2 linked regions of the Flammeovirga agarivorans genome follow. Each later gene encodes a partner of the first gene's protein in a complex. Links are inferred from orthologs where the notes say so. Each region holds a gene or a part of one and is shown in the gene's direction. Other genes may lie near its edges.

Region 1 (9,584 bases):
TAACTCCTCTTCTTCTGATAACGATTCTTCTAAAAATTCAGGTTTAAAATATTCCCCCACAAAGTTAGTCCCAAAGTTTCCACTTATAAAGGCCTCGTGTTGGAATACAAACTTACAGAAAGGAAGTGTAGTTTCAAGGCCTGTGATCTTATATTCATCAATTGCTCTTAACATTCTTGCAATTGCTTCAGTTCTATCCTTGCCCCAAACAATCAGTTTACCCATCATTGGGTCATAGTGCATGCTTACTTCCATTCCTTCTCTATAACCGCTGTCTACTCTTACTCGCATACCAGCAGGCTCTTGGTATCGAATTAATTTACCTGTATCGGGTAGGAAATTCTGATAAGGGTCTTCTGCATAAACTCTCACTTCAATAGCATGTCCTTGAATTTTGAGATCTTCTTGTGCATAACCCAACTCCTCTCCTTCAGCAATTCTAATTTGTTCTTTTACTAAATCAAGCTGAGTGATTTCTTCCGTTACAGTATGCTCTACCTGCAAACGAGTATTCATTTCAAGGAAATAGAAAGAATTGTCAACATCTAAAATAAATTCTACTGTACCTGCTCCAACATAATCACAAGATTGGGCGACCCTCACTGCACATTCTCCCATTTCTGCTCTAAGCTGATCCGATAACACTGCTGATGGAGCCTCTTCAATAACTTTTTGATGTCGACGTTGAATTGAACAATCTCTTTCAAATAAATGAACGACATTTCCATGCTTATCAGCTAAAATCTGAATTTCTATGTGCCTTGGCTTTTGGATATATTTCTCGATAAAAACAGCTCCATCGCCAAAAGAAGACATTGCTTCACTCACCGCTCTATCCATTTGTGATGTAAAATCTTTAGGATCTTCCACCACTCTCATTCCTTTTCCTCCTCCTCCAGCACTGGCTTTTATTAAGATCGGATAACCTACCTCTAAAGCCATCTTCTCGGCTTTTTCTATATCATCGATGGCTTCATCTCCTCCGGGAACTAATGGTACATTAAACTTTTGTACGGTGGCCTTGGCTTCCAGCTTACTCCCCATCACTTCAATAGCTTTTGGTGATGGTCCAATAAATGTGATTCCTTCTTCTTCTACCCTTTTTGCAAACGTGGCATTCTCTGATAAAAAGCCATATCCTGGATGTATCGCATCAATTTTGTATTCATGGCAAACCTTTAAAATTTTCTCCATATCCAGATAAGACTGTGAAGACGCAGGAGGACCAATACAAACAGCCTGATCTGCTGCGAGTACATGTGGAGCATCAATATCTGCCTCACTGTATACCGCTAAAGTGTAGATTCCCTCTTCTCTTGCAGACCTGATAATTCTTAATGCAATTTCACCACGGTTAGCAATAAGCAACCTTTTAATTTTCTTCATGTTTGTGTGTAAAGTATATGTGTTGTTATGTTTTGGTAGTTTTCAATTTGGATTTTACTTTTAAGTATGCCAAACCTTTTCTAGTTTCAATATAAAAGATGAAGGTATAAATCCTTTCATACCAGCCCATCTAATTTGCTTTCCATCGAAAAATATATCGATAGCTTTAGTGATTCCCAATTTAGAATCTTCTAATTTTTCTATTTTTTCCGTTTCAGAGAACATCCATTCAAAACTCTCCAACTTTTTTGTTTTTTGATCAACACCAACAAAATATAGTGAGTTATCAGTGAGTAGCATCAATCCAAAAAATGGTGGTTTCAACATCAATGAAGCCCATGTTCCTGCAACAATATTTTTATCTGAAATTTGTTGATTTGATAAATAAAGATCTACCTGTTCTAATAGGTCTACTAATGCTTTTTTATCATATGTCTTAATTTCTAATTCATTAAACCTTTCCTTCCAACTCATAACTTCTTCTTCAGTATATTCCTCAAGTGATACTATTTCATAAAATATTAATAGTCAATTATTTAAAAAAGTAACTTTTATCTTAAAATCATACTTTAGTCTAAAATTCTTATTAAATTCTGAAAGATATAACACCCAAAAACGTTATAATTATATAGACTTTAATATTTAAATAATCCAATACTATCCACTAAAATAGCACGAAATGAAAAAACTTTACTCTTTTCTTTTTGCATCTTTAATTCTAATTAATTTCTCTTATGCTCAAGATACCAGTGCTGAAGATTATTTTGTCAAAGGAGAAGTTTATGCGGAGATGGGAAAATTCAACGAAGCAATTATGGCTTATGAGGTCGCTATTGCTAAAGATGTTGATAACCCGAAATACCAATATCAACTTGGTATCGTCTACCTAAAAACGAAAAAGACAAAAGATGCATTAAAGGCTTTTGAAAAAGCAACGAAGGTAGATCCCAACTATTTAGATGCACATCTTAAACTTGCATTACTCTACAAAGAGAAAAAAGATTACAACAAAACTGTAGAGCACTTAGATGCTGCATATTCTATTGTCACTGATTCAGACAAAAAGTTAAAGTACAAAACAAGAATTATCAATATCCTTGATAAAACTAAACAATTTGAAAAAGCTGGACCACACATCGCCGACGCCAAAAACATTAATCCACAAGATGATTACATCCTATACATGGATGCAAAGTACAATAATTACATCACTAAAAACCATGAACTAGCAAAAGCCAGTATGCAACAAGCTATTGCTCAAATGGAGAAGGAAAAAGGTAAGGCACATGATCATTATTACTATGAATTAGGTGTAGCACACCATTCTTTAGAAGATTATAAAAATGCGAATATTGCTTTTAAAGAAGTAACAGATGGTAAGTTAAAAAGTAAGGTGAATACGATGACTCCCGAATATCAATATCAGATCGCATGGGCTCATTACCAATTGTATGATATTCAAAAATCAGAAGAGATCTTAACTAATGTCATCAAGATGGATCCTAACTTTGAACCCGCTTATGATTTACTAATTGAGATTAAAGAAAACAGTTTAAATAGACATGATATTGTTGTTCTATTAGAGCATAAAGTTTCCATTCAACCTGAAAACACTCAAAAGGTAAAAATCTTAGCTGACCTTATTGATCTTGAATTAAAGTTTGGTGATCTCAATGGAGCCAATAAACACATTAAGGAATTTGAACAATGTGGGATTCCATTACCAGATGTACGCTTAATGGAAGGCGTTGCAGCCATGAAAGCCCATGAGTATGAAAAGTCTACAGAGATCTTAACGGACTTGAGAAACAATAAAGTATCGAAAACGAGCTATAAAGCGAATTTCTTACTAGGCTTAGTTCAGATCAAAGAAGGGCAATGGAAAGAAGCTAAAATGACTTTCTCTCAGAATTATCCTGGTGAATTTAATGTTGCCGCAAGAGAGCAAATAAAATTTATCACAAAATATGAAAATAGTGGGGCCACTACCACTAAGAAGTAAATTCTATTCACATAGACATCCCTAATAATACTTACTTAAATTAAATAATTATAGAAAAGCCTCTCAATTTTGGGAGGCTTTGTTGTGCAATAAAAACTAAGATTAGTTACATTTGGTAGTTACTAAATAGACCAAATGTTACTAAAGAAACTAGAAATAAAAGGCTTTAAAAGTTTTGGCGATAAAGTTACGCTAAACTTTGACAAAGGTATTACTGCTGTAGTTGGACCCAACGGTAGTGGTAAATCCAATGTTGTTGATGCTATACGATGGGTATTGGGAGAGCAAAGTACTAAAGCTCTTCGATCTGAAAAAATGGACAATATCATTTTTAATGGTACTAAGTCTAGACGTCCATTACAAATGGCAGAAGTTTACCTTACTTTTATAAACAACAAAAACCTTTTACCGACAGAATACACAGAAGTAACAATTGGTCGTAGATTCTATCGTTCTGGTGAAGGTGAATATTCTCTCAACGGTGTTCCTTGTCGTCTGAAAGATATTCATAGCTTATTTCTAGATACAGGTATTGGTTCTGATAGTTATGCAATCATTGAGTTAAAAATGATTGATGAGTTACTTAATGACACTCAAAATGCCCGTAGAACACTCTTTGAAGAGGCTGCAGGTATTTCAAAGTTTAAAAAGAGTAAGAAAGAGACGCTAAAAAAACTAAAAGATACCGATGCTGATTTAGAACGTGTTGATGACTTATTGTTTGAGGTTGAAAAAAATATGCGTTCACTCGAACGACAAGCCAAGCAAGCCCAGAGATATCTTAAACTAAAGAAAACATATAGAGAATCCAGTATTCAATTAGCCATAAAAAAAGTATCAACACAAGCTGACGAAATGCACAAGCTCGCTGATACTATGACGAATGGTAATGAAGAAAGAAACAATACTCTTAAAAGAATTGAAGAATTAGAAGCTTCAATATCAAAAGAAAAAAAGGAGTCTATTGATAAAGAGCAACTTCTAGCCTCAAGACAAAAGACATTAAATGAACATATCCTTAAAATGCGTCAGATAGAATCTGAAAAGCGTATTAAAGGAGAACGTCGCAAGTTTTTAGAAGAAAAGAAGGCAACCCTACAAAATCAATCCACTATTGATAGAGAAGCTATTGCATTAGCTCAACAAGGGATTGAAGGTTTGCAAATTCAACTCAACTCCATTGAGAAAATGGTGATGGAAGTAGAAAATGAATTAACTACTACCCAACATCAAAGAGATAGTCAAACACAAAAGTCCGATGAACTAGAAGTTCAGACGAATGAGTTTGAACAACAGGTAAAAAGCAAACAGGCAACAATTTTCCAATTAAAACAGAAAATTGAAATCAACGAGGTACAACTTTCAGCTCTGAAGCAAGAGTTAGAAAGAGCACATGAAGAATCATCTGACAAAGCCTCAAGCCTTGCTGAATTTGATACTCAGTTTGCCTCTTTAGAAAGTGAGCGTTTAAGTGCCACTACGGAATATGAAGAGGTAAAAGAAAAATATAATGCACATCAGGAAAAACTTAAACTTTGTAGAGAAGACCTTGAGAATATAAAAGATCGCTCATCTGAGATCTATAGAATTCTTGATGCCAAGAAAAACGAACATAAACTCACAAAGTCATTAGTCGACAATTTAGAAGGCTATCCTGAAGCGATTAAGTATTTAAAACAAAATACTGAATGGGCTAAAGAGGCTCCGATGCTTTCAGATACACTTCATTGTGAAGATGAATATAGAGCAGCAATTGAAGGGTATTTATCTCCCTATCTTAATTATTTCGTATTAGAAAATGAAGAGGAAGCTTGGAGAGCAGTCAACCTTTTAGAAGAGATGAAAAAAGGAAAGGCCAATTTCCTTCTTTTAGATAAATTCGAAGGATACTCACCTTCTCCAAGAAAGTCTGTGGATGATGCTGTTCCTGCACTTGAATTAGTAGACTATGACGACAAGTATGCACACCTTATCATGTATTTGTTAGATGGGGTCTATATTGTGCATAGGAATCAAAATAACCTTCCAAAGAATGATAGTGTTATTCTAGTCACTAAAAATGGTAGAGCTATCCGAAGGAAATCGGCAATTACAGGTGGCTCTACAGGATCCTTTGAAGGGAAATCTTTAGGTAGAATCCGACACTTAGAACAGCTGACTGAAGAAATTAATGCTTTAGAAAAGGAAGCAGAAGACATACATATCACAAAGGTTGAGAAACAAGCGGAACATAAATCGCTATTACAAATCAACCTACAGCATGAACTTGAAAGTGCTCAACATAATGCTCAAGTTGTTACTCAGGAGTTAATCAAAATTAAAACTCAAAAAGAGGAATTTGCGAAATTCTTGGAACAAAGTAGTAACAAGAAAGAAGAAATACTTGAGCGAATTGGAGAAGCCGAAATTACTATTTCAGAAAGTAAACCTCTACTCGAAGATGAAACTTATTCTTTAGAGTATATGGAGGAACAACTGGATGAAATGAAAGATAATTTGACCATTGAAAAAGAGAAGAAAGTCGAATTATCTAGTAAGTACAATCAACTTCATATCAATTTTTTACAGCAAGAGAATCAATACAATTCACTTAGGAAAGAAATTGACTTCAAAGATGAAGAGCTAGTCAAGGCACAGAATAGAATTGATCAGAATATAGAAGAAATTGAAAATGTCGATAGAGATTTACTTCAATCTGATTCTATTGATGAAGAAGGTGCTGAGGCTCTTGAAAAGATGGAGGTTGAACGCCAGAATATTGAACAAGGCGTATTAGAAGCAGAAGAAAACTACAAAGGCACCAAAGCTTTAATCGAAGACACAGAAATCGAGATTAAGCAGCAACAAACTAGAAAAGAAAGTATTGACCAAGAATTGATGGGAGCAAATGAACGCATCAATGCTTTAAGACTTTCATTGACGTCTGTAAAAGAAAAAATTGCGGTTGAGTTTGAGGTAGATCTTGAGCAATTACTATTGATCAAACCTTCTGAAGAAGAACAGGAAGAGGAAAATGAATATAAAGACACTCCAATACATGAATTAGAACATATAAGTGAGGAGTCAAAAAGAAAGCTAAATTCATTAGGTGCAATTAATCATACTGCTATTGATGCATTTAATGAGATCAAAGAAAGAAATGCATTTATATTAGGACAAAGAGAAGACCTCAATAAAGCGAAGGAACAACTCATGAAAACAATTGAAGATATAGATAATATCGCTCAAGAAAAGTTCATGACTGCTTTTACCCAAATTAGAGACAACTTTATGGAGGTATTCCGATCTCTATTTACAGAAGAAGATAACTGTGATTTAAGATTGGCAGATGACAATGATCCACTTAACTCAAAAATTGAGATCCTTGCACAACCAAAAGGTAAACGTCCTTTAACAATCAATCAATTATCAGGTGGTGAGAAAACACTAACAGCTACGGCATTATTGTTCTCTATTTACCTATTAAAGCCTGCCCCATTCTGTATTTTTGATGAGGTAGATGCTCCTTTAGATGACGCCAATGTTGATAAGTTCTGTAGAATTATTAATAAGTTCTCATCAAATTCCCAATTTATTATGGTTACACATAATAAGAGAACTATGGCTTCTACCGATGTTATCTATGGTGTTACGATGATCGAACAAGGAGTTACTACTGTAGTTCCTGTAGACATCAGAAATACACCTCAATTGGATGCATTCACTTCTAAATAACTGAGAGTTAGCGTACAGTAAGTGTACTAAATTGACAACAACGTCCGTTTACGTACATTAACACCAATCATCAATAATAAATAAATATCTGACTATCAGTGTGTTAAATTATTTTCATATAGATTTTGAGTTAGATATTGTATTAAAACTCATGTTATACAATTACTCTCAAAATTTAACGCGATGAACTATCGGTCCCTTTACTTACTATTATTAAGTGTGCTCCCTTTGTTATGTTCCTTTGATTTTCAAGATGATACATTGAAGGACAATAGTAAACGAGAAAGAAAATCTAAGCTTATTCATCATGGTAAGTGGTACTTTTTTGCGAATAATGCTAAAGAATGCCTTGATGATAAAAATAAGATACAAGAAGCATTAGAGTGGATAGACCACAGCTTGGATATAGAAATCAACCATCTGAATTTAGAAATCAAAGGCGATTATTATGTTAAAATTGGAGATCTTCAAGAAGCTATAATTCATTATCAAAAAGCGATATTATTTGATAAAGAAGAATACGATGAGGAGAAAGACAAGAAAAGAGTCCAAAAGAAATTAACAAGGATTAGAAATCGCTTGAAATAAAAAAACTTTATAAAAAACTGAACCTCAACACTTTCATGTTGAGGTTCTTTATACGATTTTCATCAGTAGTTCGCCAGAAAAGGAAAAAGTATCCGACTAAGTTTAAAAAATCTTCAAATAAGACAATAATATCTCCGAAGTATTACAAATATAGGGAACTATTAATAAATATCAATAAATTCGTTAAATATTAACAAATAAACTTTAAAATTTATTTACATCTATTTACAGAATAGTTAATTCTGATTATTTTTTATAGCCTCTATCAATTTAGGAACAACTTCAAAAGCATCCCCTACGACCCCATAATCAGCAGCTTTGAAGAAAGGAGCCTCAGGATCTTTATTAATCGCAACGATTACTTTAGAGGAGTTTACCCCTGCCAAATGCTGAATAGCACCTGAGATACCTACTGCAATATAAAGTTGCGGAGCTACCTTAATACCTGTTTGTCCAACATGCTCGTGATGTGGTCTCCAATCCATATCAGAAACTGGTTTAGAGCAAGCTGTAGCTGCTCCTAGTGTAGAAGCTAAATCTTCGATCATCTGCCAATTTTCAGGTCCTTTCATACCTCTACCAGCAGAAACTACACGATCAGCTTCTGGAAGTAAAATATCTCCATCTTGCTTATGTACAGATATTCTTTTCACACCAAAGTCGCTGTCTGCAAATGCAACTGATAATTCCTCAACTACAGCATCACTTCCTGTTTCTTCTAATGGAACAACATTTTTTGAAACCGTTAGTACTTTCTTACCTTCTGGAATAGATACGTTAGCAAACGCTTTACCTGTAAATACACCTCTTTTTACAACGAAACCATTTGAAGTGTCTGGTAAATCTTGAACGTTAGCAACAACAGAAGCTCCTACTTTTATTGCTACTCTAGCTGCAACTGCATCAACAAGAGATGATCTTGACATCACGACTAAATCTGCTCCAGATTGGTTTACTGCCTCTGCAATAAGTTTTGCTGTTGCAGAAATTACTCCATCATTTAAGCGTTCATCAGAGCAATGTAGCACTTTAGATGCTCCATATTTTCCCACTGAAGCCAATTCAGAAGCATCTATACTTCCCATTGCCACAGCAACAACATCTCCTACTTTTGAACCATATGTAACTGCTTCTAATGAAGATTTTTTAATCACTCCATTATCTGCTTCTATAAATACTAATACTGACATGTCTAATTTGATTTTATGTGTGTTTAAGTTTAGATAAGAAGGATTAAAGTACGCGTGCTTCGTTTTTCAATAAACCAACAAGCTCATCCATCTGTCCTGCATCTACCATTTTACAGTCACCTTTCTCTTCTGGTAACTCAAATGATTGGTATGTAGTGACACCTTCTACCGCTACTGGCTCAACAACTTGAAGTGGTTTCTTACGAGCCATCATGATTCCTCTCATATTTGGAATTTTCCACTCTGCAATAGGTTCTTGACAACCTGCAACAAAAGGCATAGCCACTTCAACTTCTTCATGACCACCTTCAATCTCTCTGTGCAGTTTTGCCGTTGATCCATCGATATCAAGACGCATTGTTGGTGCAATCGATGGCCAATCCATTAGTTCTCCTACTAAACCGTGTACTAATCCAGAGTTATAATCTGAAGATTCACGACCCATTAAGATCATATCATAATCTTGTGATTTTGCATACTCTACAATTTGTTTAGCAACAAATAATGAGTCTACAGGCTCAGCATTGATACGTACTGCATCATCTGCTCCAATTGCCAATGCTTTTCTGATAGATGGCTCTGTGTCTGCAAGTCCTACATTTAGAACCGTAACCGTACCACCTTCTTTTTCTTTGATTTCTACGGCACGAGCCAATGCGAAATCATCATAAGGTCCGATGATAAATTGAACTCCGTTTGTATCA
Region 2 (8,276 bases), on another replicon or contig:
GGGTTAAACTAGCTTCATTCCTTGCAAAAGGTACTTTAAAAGAATCAGAAAGAGTTCTTTTTGTATTTGATGAACCTACTACCGGTCTTCACTTCCATGATATTGATAAATTAATGAAAGCTATCAATGCACTTATTGAAAAAGGACATTCGGCAGTAATTATTGAACACAATGTCGAAGTGATTAAAACAGCAGATTGGGTGATCGATATTGGACCTGAAGGTGGTAAAGATGGTGGTAATATCGTATTTGAAGGAACTCCAGATGAACTGGCTCAGTTTAAAGAAGGCTTTACTGGAGGGTATGTAAAATCAGTAATTAATTAATGATCTCGTTATGAGCATGGATATTTATTTAGTCAGACATACTACTCCTAATGTGGATGCTGGCAAAACTTTATACGGACAAACAGATCTTGAATTAATTGATTCTTTCCAAGAAGAAGCAAAAGAAGTTCAACATAAAATCGGAGAGGCAACTTTAAATACAACTTATTATAGTCCTCTTATTCGTTGTAAGCAACTAGCTAAATACCTTCGATCAGACTTATATGTTCCTGATGAAAGACTAAAAGAAATTCATTATGGCGACTGGGAAATGAAGCAGTTTACCGAATTGAAAAATGAAATTAGTGAATGGTCGAAAGTTTTTGATCACAAGCCTGCACCCAATGGTGAATCACTGATGGACGTAAAATCCAGGATACAATCATTTTGGTTAGACTGCATCGAATATAAAGAAGGAAATAATATTGCTATAGTAACGCATGGTGTAGTAATGCGACTTCTTTTAGCTAATTTTTTAGAGATGCCACTAAAGAATATCTTTAGATTTCAGTTTGATTTCGGAAAAGTCATTCACCTAACAATGAATGAATCTGGAGCAATCAGAATCCATATTTAATAAATACTATGAGCTTCGAAATTAAGATTCCTATTTTTGAAGGTCCTTTCGACCTTTTACTTTTCTTTATCCAAAGAGATGAATTGGATATACATGATATTCCTATTTCGAGTATCACCAATGACTTTCTAGGGTACATGGAAGACATGGAACGTCTTAATATTGAGTTAGCCAGTGATTTTATTGTAGTGGCAGCAACACTAATGAGAATAAAAGCGAAAATGCTTTTACCTCGTGTTGAAAAAGATGAAGAAGGCAATGATATTGACCCCAGAGACGAACTAGTTAAACACTTACTAGAGTATATGAAATACAAATCTGTATTAAATACTCTAGAGGAATGGGAAACAGAGATGTTAGATAGAGAAAAAAGAGGAAATCTAACTTCAGAAATCAATAAAATTGAGGAAGAAATAGGTGTTGAAACCGAACTTCAGAATGTAGATTTATTTAGTCTTTTACGTTTCTACCAAGGAGCTATGAAGCGTTTAGAAGCAGAAGATAATGCACCAAGGCATCAAGTCATAAAATATCCTTACTCTCAAGAGGAACGTCAGAGTAGTATCTTAAAAACTTTAGTAGATCGTCCGAAATTTAGTTTTATAGAACTAGTTGAAGCCGATTTTAATAACGTAGCTATCGTTTTTAACTTCTTAGCAGTTCTTGAATTATTATCTCAGAATAAAATTACTATCGAAGTGCATGAAGGTTTCAATAACTTCGACATTAAGCGAATAGATGATGCTGCTTAAGTTTAGCAAATCGTATGCTCATCAGTTTCTACTTTTATTACTTTGGTCAATTGTCCAAGGTCTTTTATGGTTTATTATTGGCCCCAAAATAGGAGCTGACTCTGATTTATATTTTACTCTAGCAGAAGAACTTCATCGATTAGAATTCCCTTTAAACAGAACACTACTATATTCTAGTTACTCACTTTTTATATTAGTTTCTCAAACTTTATTTAGTGGAAAGTTTTCTGTTCTTTTTTTTCATTTACTGTTTAACGGATTATCTATCCTTGCATTCTATTCAATCATTGCTAACACTTCTGAAAATAAAAAAACAGCTCTGATCGGGAGTATTATTTATTGTCTCTATCTCCCTCTACATGAATGGAATTTTATTGTATATGGAGAATCTATATTTACATCCTTTACTATTTTCTGCATTTACTTTATAGTGACCAAAAAATATAAATTGTTATTGATCACTTTATTGATTACTGTTTTTTGTCGACCTACAAGTTTATTGTTTTTATTAGCTCTATTTATAGGATGGGCCTATCAGAAATATAAAAATGGGAATTATAGCCAAAGGGTCACTTTATTTTTGATGGGAATTATAAGTCTCACATTAGGTATACTATTTCATCAAGCCTTAGAGTATTATGGTCCTTTTATGATTGAGGGGTATTTGATTCCTGAAATCATTTACTTTAGAAATTCACTAGGAGTTTCTCCTCCAATAAACCCCTACATTCCTTCAGAAGATGATGATATCATTATTCAGCTATTCCTCTTTGTACTTAATAATTGGTGGTATTTCCTAAAAATAACGCTGATAAAAGGAGCACTGTTCTTTGGTAATATCAAACCATATTATTCTTTACCACATAATCTACTTATCATCTTATTATTGTATCCACTTTATTACTTTGCTTTCAGAAAGTGTTTGAAAAAAGATAGGTTGAAGTTCATAGATATATTTTGTATCACTTATATCCTCTTACAAGGTTTTACAGTTAGTATCACAAGTGAAAATTGGGACGGGCGTTTCATTATACCAATAATACCATTTATCATATACCTTTCTTGTTTTGAGATATACAATACATTGAAAAAGAATCGGGCACTGATCACTTTTGTGAGATACTTCACACTTCATTAAGAATCATCTCCTTACATTTGTAATAAAACAACTGCTACTACTATGAAAAAAACGATCTCATTATTGCTACTTAGTTTTATGTTTTCATGTTCAGATACTACTGATCAAGTAGATGATATTATCACCCCAGATGAAGAAACGATACGTTATGAGGTAACTTTCCAAGGAACTTGGTCAGATGCATCACACCCAAATACACACCCTTCAAACTCACATTTTTCGGGTGTAATAGGAATGTCGCATAACGGGTCTGCCTATTTACCCACTGAAGACGACCTAGCTTCTGAAGGTCTCAAGGTAATGGCTGAAACTGGAGGTAAAAGTCCATTAATATCAGAAATAAATGCACTGATTGATACAAAATCTGCTGAAACACTTATTAGTGAAGGTGGTTTAGGAAGCGGTAGTTCTTCTATTTCATTTACTTTGGAAGTTACAAACAATAATCCGTATGTCACTTTTTACTCTATGATTGCTCCGAGTCCTGATTGGTATGTAGCTGTAGAAAACCTAAACCTTTATCAAAACGATATATGGGTAGATTCTTTGACTATTATACCAACTCACTATGATGCTGGAACAGATTCAGGAACAACATTTGATGCTCCGAATAGTCCAACAACACCACAACAAAAAATTTATCCTTTAAGCAGTATTTCTCTTGGCAATGAAGAAGCTGCAATAACTCCTCTTGCATTATTTACCTTTAGGAAAATTGAAGAGTAAGTAATAAAAAAAGGGAGATTAATTCTCCCTTACTTCTTCTGGTCTTGAAATCTGTAAATTTTCCCATCCGCTCCCAATATTTAAATCTCTCTGAGGGAATGGTATTGATATGCCTTCTTCTTTAAATCGCTCAAACAATGCGTAATAAATATTACTCTTTAATACCATTGGTTGAGAATAGTATTTCACAGTCCAAACATTTAATATAAAATTGATAGAGTTATCTCCCCATTCCGTAAATATTAAATCAGGTGTTGGAGTCTGAAGAATACCATCTATCTTTTTCACTACATCCAGTGTAATCCTCTTTACTTCTTTTGGATCCTCATTGTATGAAACACCAATAGGAATACCTATTCTAACCCTACGTTCATTATGCGACCAGTTGATAACATTATTTGATATAAACTGAGAGTTAGGAACAATTACCGTAATATTATCATTAGTTTGAATGGTGGATGACCTTGAATTGATCTCTACTACTTTTCCTCGAATACTATCCACTTCAATCATATCTCCCACCTTTATGGGTTGTTCAAATAATATAATGATACCTGATATGAAGTTGTCTGCAATTGTCTGTAAACCAAATCCAATACCCACACCCAGTGCACCAATCAAAACAGATAAAGAATTGAGATTAATACCTGATGATTGAAAAATGACAATACAGCCTATACTTATAAAGGCATACCTAAATATTGTTCCTATGTTATAACTAACCGACTCATCTAAACCATATTTAGGTAAGATATTTCGGGCTAACATATTCCTAAACTTGCTCGATATAACAAATACAGCAACAAATGCCAATAAGATACCGAGAATAGATAATGGTGTAAATTCCTTTCCTCCTATATTCATAGGATAAGTAAATACATCTACTAACAGTTCGAATATATTGCTTTCAGAGAGGTCAAACATGATGATGAATAAATTACGTTTAATCGAAAATAATAAAAGGCTACCACTATTGGTAACCTTTTATATCTAAAAATAGAAAATATCACCTGGATTAATTACCAGACAAAATCTTATTATATCTCGCTTCATCGTTTAACACATTTACTGCCTCAATAATATCAAGGTCTGCAGTAAAAGTAGATTCTGTTTCTCCTGCTTCTAAATAGTATCTTTTGGCAATTTCTGCTTCTAAGATATCCTTAATTTCATCTTTGAATTTTATGACATCAGATTCTTTATTATGATAAACCTTCTTTTTCAAGTCTTCAATTTCAGCTTGAATATCATCATAATATTTATCCTCTTTTGCACTTTCTTCAAGCTCTTCGATTGTAGCTTCTACTTTAGTATGATAGCCATAATCTTTATCTTTTAACCATGTGACAAAATTTTCAAACTGAGCATCTGACAACTCAAATTCTCTTGCCGGTGCAATTGACTCATTCTCATAATGGAATTTCGTTGCATAATCGAAGATCAAACCTTTTAATATTAAGCTCACTGAAATTTGAGCGAAATTAAATGGCTTTACATCAACATCTGGTGCTACTCCACCACCATCTAAAACGATACGTCCATTAGCCGTTTTAAATTTCTCTCTTAGTGAATCTGCAACTACGATTGCCTCACCATCTTCATTTCTATGGCTATAATCGATCGCTTGTATACATCTTCCACTTGGAATATAGTATTTAGCTACCGTTACTTTTAATCTTGAATTATAATCCAAAGGTCTTGTTGCCTGTACCAATCCTTTACCAAATGATTTACTTCCAAGAAGAACTCCTCTATCATAATCTTGGATAGAACCTGATACAATCTCGGCTGCAGAGGCAGAACCACCATTAATTAATACTGCAATAGGAATATCAGTATCCAATGGAGCATTTAATGCTTTATAGGTTTTATTCCAGTCTTCAATGCGACCTTTTGTGTAAACCACATCCGACCCCTTTGGAACAAATAAGTTGACAATATTTACAGCTTCGTTCAATAAACCACCAGGATTTCCTCTCAAATCGATGATGACTTTATTTGCTCCTCTATCTTTTAATTCTACTAATGCGTCTGCTACTTCCTTACTTGCATTTCGAGTAAAATCAGTCAGTTGAATTAAACCAATATTATCTGTAACCATACCATAGTAAGGAACATTATTGATTTGAATTTTCTCTCTTTTTACTTTAACATCAAACGGTTGGTCTACACCATATCTTTTAATAGTTAAAACTACTTCTGATCCCGCCTGACCTTTTAAGTATTTACTAATTTCGTCTGTATTTTTCCCTTCAATATCTTCGCCACCTACTTTTTGAATAATATCTCCAATTTGTAGACCTGCTTCATATGCTGGGTATCCTTCATTTGGTAAAATCACAGTAATATCACCATCTCTATTACCAACTACAACACCGAGTCCACCGTACTCACCGGTCGTCATCGTTCTGTAATCTTCAATACGATCTTCAGGGATATAATTTGTATATGGATCAAGAGTGGCTAACATTGCTTCAATCCCAGTTGTCATCATCTCAGAAGGGTTCACATCATCTACATAATATGTATTCACTTCTTGATATAATTGAGCAAAAATTTTCATGTTTTTAGCAATCTCAAAATAGTGATTACTGACCTTATTGCTCGAAAATGAAAATAGGACAATAGGAATAATTCCTAAGGACACAAATACAGCTATTCTTTTTTTCAAACGCATATTTTTCTAGTGATTTTAATAATGAGAGGAATGAAGCAGTAGCAAAAGATACTTCATCATTTATTAAAGTTAATAGAATATTACTCAAAAAACACTACATTTTTAAGACTTCAAGAAATTTATTATAACTATTTAAAAAACTTCAATTTTAAGCTGATTATCACAATACCTAAAATAAATCCAATAATGGTATTAATTTCAGTAGAGTATTTTATATATTTACTTTTCTTAACATCTGATAAACTGTCTTCATTGAAACTTAAATTTTAGAGGCACCACAAAACTATCTTCAAGCTGATATGAAATTCTCAAAAATATATCTACTTTTTACTTTTGTTATACTAATAAGCTTACGTTCACCCATTTTTGCTCAAATGGAAGGTAGTGTGTATTCTGTCACTGGTAGAGGTGGTGTGGGTACTACTTTCGTCACTGATTACCAAAGCATTGGAATCAACCCTGCCAACTTAGCGATTAAAAAGAACTACAGAGATCCAAAATTCACTTTCGGACTATTAGAAACAAATGTTATTTTCTCTTCAGAAGCCATCAATACTGATGAACTTTTGGGAGCAATTACAAATTATAAATCCACTAGGTTTACATTAGACCAAAAAGACGAAGCTGTTCAAAAGTTTTCAAACAAAACAACTACAATAGATGCTTCTGTTATGCTTTTTGGTGCTAGTATGCAACTTCCAAAAAAATGGGGTGGCTTAGCCATCAGTGTCAGAGATAATATTCATACTAGAGTAACAACAAATGACTTTGCCGCAGAGCTGATGTTCTATGGAGCAACCAGTAGCTATTTCCCAAAATTGGAATTAGCAAATGGAGATTACATTGACAACCCTAGACATACCGGTGTTGGAGAATTAACAGAAGATCAGAGAAATCAAGTAGTAGGCGGTACTTTTGAGGATTTGGATAATGCTCAAAACTACAGTGAAGTATTAAGTGGTACGAAGACAAAGTCAACTTGGACCAGAGAATACAACGTAGCTTGGGGAGCACAAATATTAGAAACTTACGACCTTTCTATCTATGCCGGTATTGGTGCTCGATATATTCAGGGATTACTCATCATGGACTTTGAAGTAGGAAGTAATGGAGAGTGGAACCAACCAATCTTCTCTTCATCATTGATCAATCAGCAAGATATTCTTTCTGCAGCTTCCTTAGATTCTATCTCTCAATTTAGAAATGTTGATAGTGATAATCGATCAATGACGGAGAAAATTTTACTACCAAAGCCTGCTGGTCATGGTTATGGTATCGACTTCGGATTGACGTTTGTAATCAAAAGAAATTTAAGAGTTGGGGCATCTATCTCTAACTTTGGAGAGATGACTTGGAAAGGTGAAATTTATGATATCAACGACGGGGAACTAGGAAGAATTAATGGTCAAGGTTTTGACAACTATAATATCCTAATTAGTGATCAGAGTGCTTTCCAATTCGCAGGAACCAATTCCCCTCTAAATTGGGAAGTAGAAGAAAGAACAGAGACTATAGAATTACCAACAGTGGTAAGATTTGGTTCTAGTTACGAATTCTTCCGTCTAATACATGTAGGTGTAGATGTCATCCTTCCTCTTAACGATGCTCCAGGTAGTTTAGAAAGACCATTCTATGCAATTGGTGGTGATTTCAGACCTATCAAATCCTTTTCTTTTTCTACTGGATTTAACTACGGAGGTAATAACGAAGTATATAACTTCCCTCTTGGTATCACCTATCACTCTCGTAAAGGAGGATACGAAGCAGGAGTTTCTACACATGATGTTCTTTCGTATTTTGCTAGAGATAAAGATAGTAGTACAATTTCTATCGCTGGTGGTTTCTTAAGGTTCAAATTATAAGATCCCTTTGATAGAGAATAATAAACTCATTTTCATAAGTGATGTATAGCATTTTCAAGGCTTTATACATCACTTATTTTTTATTTGCCCAATATTTGTATAGTATCTATTATCACAATAGATGTTCAATAGAGATCATGACACAAAAATTAAGATATATACTCTCCACTTTATTTTTATTATTTGCTTTTCAAGCGAATGCCCAATTTGGGGTGTTT

The links.
Region 2: the proteins of smc (region 1) and HGP29_RS26510 are in contact, whole or in part, in a crystal structure (PDB 3ZGX), measured with the Bacillus subtilis proteins. The link is inferred for Flammeovirga agarivorans from one-to-one orthologs.

The regions. Positions count from the first base shown.
Region 1 is NZ_JABAIL010000002.1:661,528-671,111, forward strand. Bases 3,212-7,302 are described here. They hold smc (chromosome segregation protein SMC), read left to right. Parts: upstream 3,212-3,523; coding sequence 3,524-7,102; downstream 7,103-7,302. Other genes in these bases: HGP29_RS07470 (tetratricopeptide repeat protein), read left to right, coding at 3,212-3,388; HGP29_RS07480 (tetratricopeptide repeat protein), read left to right, coding at 7,286-7,302. Outside these bases: HGP29_RS07460 (acetyl-CoA carboxylase biotin carboxylase subunit), read right to left, coding at 1-1,386; HGP29_RS07465 (hypothetical protein), read right to left, coding at 1,447-1,860; more of HGP29_RS07470, read left to right, coding at 2,066-3,211; more of HGP29_RS07480, read left to right, coding at 7,303-7,690; HGP29_RS07485 (electron transfer flavoprotein subunit alpha/FixB family protein), read right to left, coding at 7,927-8,880; HGP29_RS07490 (electron transfer flavoprotein subunit beta/FixA family protein), read right to left, coding at 8,924-9,584. UniProt on the Bacillus subtilis protein: Required for chromosome condensation and partitioning.
Region 2 is NZ_JABAIL010000015.1:41,185-49,460, reverse strand. What follows is about bases 1-2,783. They hold HGP29_RS26510 (segregation and condensation protein A), read left to right. Parts: upstream 1-911; coding sequence 912-1,655; downstream 1,656-2,783. Other genes in these bases: HGP29_RS26505 (hypothetical protein), read left to right, coding at 1,642-2,783; cobC (alpha-ribazole phosphatase family protein), read left to right, coding at 343-903; uvrA (excinuclease ABC subunit UvrA), read left to right, coding at 1-326. In the rest of the region: more of HGP29_RS26505, read left to right, coding at 2,784-2,793; HGP29_RS26500 (spondin domain-containing protein), read left to right, coding at 2,836-3,519; HGP29_RS26495 (mechanosensitive ion channel family protein), read right to left, coding at 3,538-4,443; HGP29_RS26490 (S41 family peptidase), read right to left, coding at 4,535-6,196; HGP29_RS26485 (DUF5723 family protein), read left to right, coding at 6,496-8,058; HGP29_RS26480 (hypothetical protein), read left to right, coding at 8,196-8,276. UniProt on the Bacillus subtilis protein: Participates in chromosomal partition during cell division. May act via the formation of a condensin-like complex containing Smc and ScpB that pull DNA away from mid-cell into both cell halves.